One region of the Cobetia sp. UIB-001 genome, then DNA from elsewhere that is predicted to be linked to it. Evidence: predicted binding sites of a transcription regulator. Region 1 holds the regulator's gene; the other holds the start of a gene.
What was found. Region 1 encodes PhoB, which activates phosphate uptake and scavenging genes when phosphate is short. Its sites were predicted from a motif close to TGTCATANNNNTGTCANA; they were not measured.
Positions count from the first base shown of each region.

Region 2: the regulator PhoB is predicted to act here: its motif matches at 1,495-1,512, upstream of ugpB (sn-glycerol-3-phosphate ABC transporter substrate-binding protein UgpB).

Region 1 is NZ_CP058244.1:4,104,456-4,107,772, reverse strand. Features, by position in the region: gene phoR (phosphate regulon sensor histidine kinase PhoR) at 1-769, opposite strand, end outside; gene phoB (phosphate regulon transcriptional regulator PhoB) at 777-1,466, opposite strand; gene ubiA (4-hydroxybenzoate octaprenyltransferase) at 1,690-2,580, opposite strand; gene HA399_RS17020 (chorismate lyase) at 2,648-3,205, opposite strand.
Region 2 is NZ_CP058244.1:748,971-752,287, reverse strand. Features, by position in the region: gene HA399_RS03160 (acyl-CoA dehydrogenase) at 1-544, shown strand, start outside; gene HA399_RS03155 (hypothetical protein) at 685-1,272, opposite strand; gene ugpB (sn-glycerol-3-phosphate ABC transporter substrate-binding protein UgpB) at 1,661-3,031, shown strand; gene ugpA (sn-glycerol-3-phosphate ABC transporter permease UgpA) at 3,232-3,317, shown strand, end outside.

The DNA of each region.
Region 1 (3,317 bases):
CCAGGTGCTGCATGCGGTCGGTCTGGCTCCGCATCTGGCCCAGTCCACGCTGCCAGCGCGGTGGCAGGTCATCGGCGTAATCGGAGTAGGTCTCGAGATAGCCGGCCAGCACCGTCAGCGGCGTGCGCAGTTCATGGGAGACATTGGCCACGAAGTCGCGGCGCATCTCTTCAAGACGATAGAGGCGGGTGACGTCACGCAGCATGACCAGACGCTCGTTGTCACCGAACAGGGTGATGGAGATCTGCAGCGTCAGGTTGTCAGACAGCGGCGACTGGAGCGTCAGCGGCTCGCGGTAGGCCAGCCGATTGAAGTAGTCGATGAAGACGGGGTCACGCAGATAGTTGGTGATGTGCTGACCGCGGTCGTGGCTGGCCTTGAGACCGACCAGCTGCTCGGCAGCGCTGTTCCACCATTCCATGTCACCGTGGTTGTCCAGCATCACCAGGCCGTCGCGCATGGCCTCGGAGGATTCCTGGATACGGTTGAGGATGCTGCGCAGTCGCTCCTGAGCCTGACGCTGGCCCTTCTGGTAGCGGTAGAGACGATCGAGCAGGTCTCCCCAGACGCCATCGCCGGGCGGCGGCTCTTCATGGGGATTGGTGATCAGCCAGGTGTAGAGGCTCTTCAAGTGCTTGAGATGGACGAACAGATACAGCGAAAGGCCCAGCGCCAGGCCCCAGCCCAGATGGCCCAGCAGGCCACCGATCAGGCCGAAGCCACCGGCAAGGTAGCCGAGGCGCCATAGCTCGTTGGTCCAATAGCGCATGAATCCCTCAGGCCTGAGCGCTGAAGCGGTAACCGGTGCCGCGGACGGTCTGGATCAGATGCTGATGGCCTGTGCCCAGCGCCTTGCGCAGGCGACGGATGTGCACGTCCACGGTGCGCTCCTCGACATAGACGTTGCCGCCCCATACCTGATCGAGCAGCTGACTGCGCGTGTAGGCACGTTCCTGATGCGTCATGAAGAACTGCAGCAGGCGATATTCGGTCGGGCCGACATCCAGCGAGTTGCCGTGGGCGGTGACGCGGTGGCTGGCCGGGTCGAGCATCAGGCCTTCGACTTCCACCGCCTCCTCGACCCCCTTGGGAGTGGTGCGACGCAGCACGGCCTTGAGACGGGCGACCAGCTCGCGCGGCGAGAAGGGCTTGGTGATGTAGTCGTCGGCACCGGCTTCCAGGCCTTGAATCTTGTTGTCTTCCTCGCCCTTGGCGGTCAGCAGGATGATCGGCAGCTCCGAGGTGGTCTCGTCACGCTTGAGACGCCGCGCGAGCTCCAGGCCACTGGTGCCCGGCATCATCCAGTCCAGCAACAGCAGATCGGGCTTTTCATCGACGACGATGGCGTGGGCGTCCTGGGCATTGTCTGCCTCCAGCACGCGGTAATCCGCCATTTCGAGGGCAACGGCGATCATCTCGCGAATCGAGGATTCATCGTCGACAATCAGTACGGTCTTGGAGCTCATCGCTAGATCCCATGCAGCAGTCGGCGCACGCGCCAGAATGACAAGTCGATGACGATTACAACCCGCTTATATGACAACGAGATGACAACTGCCAGCATGGCAGCTTGCACGCAAGCCTGCCAGCCGCCTTGGAGGCGCGGCAGGCAGGCATGAACCGTGGGCTGGGGAGCAACAGAGGGCAGGGGTCGCTTTAAATTAAATAATACTAATGTTTATGCGGGAGTCAGCTCATCGGCCAGGTCGCCAGGGCGATACCGGCGAAGATCAGCAGACCCGTCCAATGATTGTTGAGGAACGCCTGGAAGCAGGGCGCACGCTCACGCTCACGGATCAGACGTTGCTGCCAGACGAAGGTGACGGCGGCGGCGGCCAGCCCCAGCCAGTAGAAGATGCCCAGCGTCAGGTGCAGGCCGATGCCGATCAACACCGCCAGCATGCCCAGCTGCAACAGGCCGATCATCAGCTTGTCGGCACGCCCGAACAGCACGGCGGTGGACTTGATGCCCACCTTGAGGTCGTCGTTGCGATCGACCATCGCGTAGGCGGTATCGTAGGCCACCGTCCACATCAGATTGGCCGCGAACAGCCACCAGCCGTAGGTCGGTACCTCCTCCAGCGTCGCGGCGAAGGCCATCGGAATCGCCCAGCCGAAGGCGGCGCCCAGCACCACCTGGGGCAGATGATGGAAGCGCTTCATGAACGGATAGCTGGCCGCCAGCAGCACGGCGACGATCGACAGCAGCACCGTGGTCAGGTTGGTGAAGCACACCAGCACGAAGGCGGCCGCGACCAGCCCCCCGAACAGCGTCAGCGCCTCGCGCTCCGAAATGCGACCCGAGGTCAGCGGCCGGTCTCGCGTGCGCTCGACATGCTTGTCCCAATGGCGGTCGGCGTAGTCGTTGATGACGCAGCCGGCGGCGCGCATCAGATAGACCCCGGCGATGAAGATCAGCAGGGTCGTGCGCTCGGGAATGCCATCTGCCGCCAGCCACAGTGCCCACAGGGTCGGCCACATCAGCAGCCAGGTGCCGATGGGGCGGTCCAGCCGTGTCAGGGCGAGGTAGTCGGCCAGTCTGGAAGGACGCGAAGCGGCGGAAGTGGATGACGCGGTCATCGGGGCTCCTGGGCGAGTGGTAGTGGGCAAGGGAAGAGAGAGAAACGAGGCCAGTCGGCCACAAGGCTCAGGCCAGCTGCAGCGCGTGCTGGAAGGCCGGTGTGAAGCCCTCCTGCACCAGTACCTTGAAGCGACCATGCGAGAACATCGAGCGGCGCATCCACAGGCTGGTGGTGCGGGCCAGCGGCCTGGGGCTCGAAAGCACCAGCGGGGCGCGGCTGACATCGATGGCGCTGCGGGTCAGGTCGGGCTGGCGAAACAGCCAATGGCCCAGCGAGCGCTCGCCCAGCGTCGAGAGGCGATGACCGTGGGCCAGGTCCAGCGCCGCCAGCGAGCGTGCGATCACCCATGGCGTATCGCCATGACAGAGTGCCACTTCGCGCCGCCAGACATGCCGGCGTGGGCCGATGCCCAGCAGGCGTGCCTCATCCAGCCGCGCGGGGCCGGTGTCCTGCAGCAGCAGGCGCACGCGCAGGCCCTGGATGGACTGGCCATCGCGTTCATCCTGCTGCTGCATGGCGCTGGCAAGACGCTGGGTCAGCGAGTCCGTCGAGGAGAGCCACGCCCACCAGCCGGCCGGCATGACACCTTGCAGCGCGGCAGCCGGCTGCCAATGACGGCGCACCGCCGCCGAAGCAACGGGTGCGGTGCGCGAGGGCGAAGGCCAGCGAGGCGCAGGCTTGCATAGGGTCTCGGCTGACGGATGAGGCGCCTCACAGGTGGAGGTCTGTGGCGTG
Region 2 (3,317 bases), 820 kb from region 1:
CTACAGCATGCAGTGGCTGCTGCACCGCGCGGAAAAGGCACTGGATGAGCTGTTCGCCAACCTGCCCAACCGTGCGCTGGGCACTGCCCTGCGCGTGATCGCCCTGCCGCGTGGCCGTCAGTTCGCCATGCCCAGGGACAGCCTGACCCGCGAGATCGCCCGTGCCGTCTCCACCGACACTGCACTGCGTGCCAAGCTGACCGACAACACCTGGGACGCCCAGGACGAAGGCCAGCAGGACAACGCCCTCGCCCGCTACAACGCGCTGCTCAAGGACTACCCGCGCGCCGAGCCGATCTACAAGGCGCTGGCCAAGGCCTACCACAAGGGCGAGATTCCGGCCGACGCACTGTCACCGGAAGCGCGTATCGAAGCGGCGGTCGAGGCAGGCATCCTGTCAGCCGAGGATGGCGACTTCATGCGCGTCTTCGAAGCCGAGGTACTCGACATGCTGACCGTCGACCACTTCGAATTCGACGCCTTCGTGCGCAAGCCGATGGCGAGTGACGGCACCGCCTCCAACCCGCAGCAGGACGCCGCCTGATGACTGGCCGACGCCCGCTTGATCGGCGCAGGAATTGATCGCTGATCACTGATCAGCGATCGCAGAACCACAAAGGCCCCGCTCAATGAGCGGGGCCTTTGTCTTGGCAGAGCATGCCGTTCGCTTGCGTCATTTCATCCTCAGATATGACGCGCGAAGTGCTCCAGGTCACGCACGAAGGCGTTCTTGTAGGTCTCGAAGTCCTTCGGGCGCGCCTTTAAGGAGCGCTTGATGCGCTCGCGGTCCAGGCGCAGCGGCGCGTCGAGGGCCGCCAGGTTGCCGACACGCGCCGCCGGATTCATGCCGACCAGCTCGCGCGGCTGATCGCCTTGGGCCTCGGCCTCCAGCCAGTCGTTGATGCCGGCGCGACGCAGCACGCTGACCAGTGAGCTGTCGGTGATGCGCACCTGCAGGCGGCCGTGATCGGACAGCTGGGAGACCAGCGCGATGCCGTGGTCGTGACCGCGATGCACCGTCGGCGTCGCCCATAGCGCCAGATTCAGGCCACGTGCGTTCTCGTCGAGTACCAGCAGCGCGGCAGAGTGGATGCGCTCGGCATCGTCGACCAGCGCGAACAGGCGCGCCATCTCATTCTCGAACCACACCCCACGCACGCCGGCGTAACTCACCAGCGCATCCAGACCCCCTTCGCGGCCATGGACTTCGGCGCACAGCATCGCCAGACAGGCATCACGTCGGGCACCGGCACTCACTTCAACCACTTTCATCGCGTTCTCCGCCACAGGCATTTTCAGCGCGCAAGACTAGCACACTCGCTCGCCGGCCGCTTATTCCGGACTTGAGTTGCCCCCGGCGCCTCACTTGCCAGCCTGAGCCGAGCTGGCGGCGCCACACTCTCGCTGCTCAGACCAGGTTCATCCAGCAGCTCAGCCATAAGTTCAGCCATAAGTTCAGCCATAAGCTCAGCCTCGCTCGAATGAACATCTTCCTGTCACAAAGTTGTAAGGCGGGCGCTATAGAGTCGTCTACGCTTTTCGGACGATCATCAAAAGAACAAGAAAATGTTCACTTGATCGTCGCCATCGATCGTCAGCGGCCAGCGTCCTTCTTCTTTGTTGCGGAAGCTGGCCAGGGGAACCTCTCAGGAGTTTGACCATGCGCCGCCCGACTCATCACGCAAGCACCCGCACGACTGCCACCGCGACTCGTCGCCTCGCCAGCCTCGCGCTGGCCATCGGTTTCGCCTCCGCCTCAGCCAGCGCCCTCGCCGCCACCGAGGTGGAATGGTGGCACGCCATGGGGGGCGGGCTCGGCAAGAAGGTCGACGAGATCGCGGCCGACTTCAACGCAAGCCAGGACGACTACGTCGTCAAGCCGGTCTTCAAGGGCAACTACTCCGAGACCATGACCTCCGCCATCGCCGCCTTCCGCGCCGGCAAGGGCCCGGACATCGTGCAGATCTTCGAGGTCGGCACCGCCACCATGATGAGCGCCAAGGGCGCGATCGTCCCGGTGCATCAGCTGATGGCAGACTTCGCGCCTAAGGAAGGCACCGCCTTCGACCCGAACGCCTACCTGTCTGCCGTCACCGGCTATTACACCGACACCGACGGCAAGATGCTGTCGATGCCGTTCAACTCCTCCACGCCGGTGACCTACTACAACAAGGACGTGCTGGCCAAGGCGGGCGTCGACTCCCTCCCGCAGACCTGGCAGGAAATGGGCGCCGCGCTCAAGAAGGTCGTCGATTCCGGCGCCGCCAGCTGTGGCCTGACCACCACCTGGCCGTCCTGGGTGATGCTGGAGAACTTCTCGGCGCGCAATGACGTGCCCTTCGCCAGCCAGGCCAATGGCTTCGCCGGCACCGATACCCGCCTTGAATTCAACACGACCGCCGTGGTCGATCACATCCAGCGTCTCGATGACTGGCAGGCCGACAAGCGCTTCGTGTTCGGCGGTCGCTTCGATGACGCGGCGCCCAAGTTCTACTCCGGCGAGTGCGCGATGATGATGGGCTCTTCCGCCAGCTATGCCGGCGTCAAGGAAAGCGCCAAGGGCTTCGAGTTCGGCGTGGCACCGCTGCCCTATGACAGCGACGTGATCGAGACGCCGCAGAATTCCATCATCGGTGGCGCCTCGCTGTGGGTGCTGTCCGGTCACAGCGATGAGGAATACCAGGGCGTCGCCAAGTTCTTCCAGTACCTCTCAAAGCCTGAAGTGCAGGCCGACTGGCACCAGTTCACCGGCTATCTGCCGATCACGACTGCCGCGGCAGAACTGACGCGCGAACAGGGCTTCTACGCCGAGAACCCGGGCACCGACGTCGCCATCACCCAGATGACCTCCGCGACGCCGACCGAGAACTCCAAGGGCCTGCGCCTGGGCAACATGGTGCAGATTCGTGACGTGATCAATGAAGAACTGGAGAAGATCTTCTCCGGCAAGGAAAGCGTGCAGGACGGTCTCGACAACGCCGTCAAGCGCGGCGATTCGCTGCTCGAGAAGTTCGAACGCGCCAACGGCTGATCATCGCCACACCGGGGGCGGGCCCATACCGGGCTCGCCCTCCCGCTATTTTCTCCAGCCAGAGAGCGGAAAGCGCATCCGACATCCGGTGTCCTTTCCCTTCTCTCACGGCTTGATGGCGCAGGAGCGGCCGAGGCTTGCCGACTCCGTGCTACCGACGGAACCACCCAGTCCCTCCTTGCTTGCGAGCCCCCTGCTGCATGGCCCATTTCAATCGACACCCCATCACGCCCTGGATACTGCTGGCGCCTCAGATGCTGATCGTGGCCGTGTTCTTCTTCTGGCC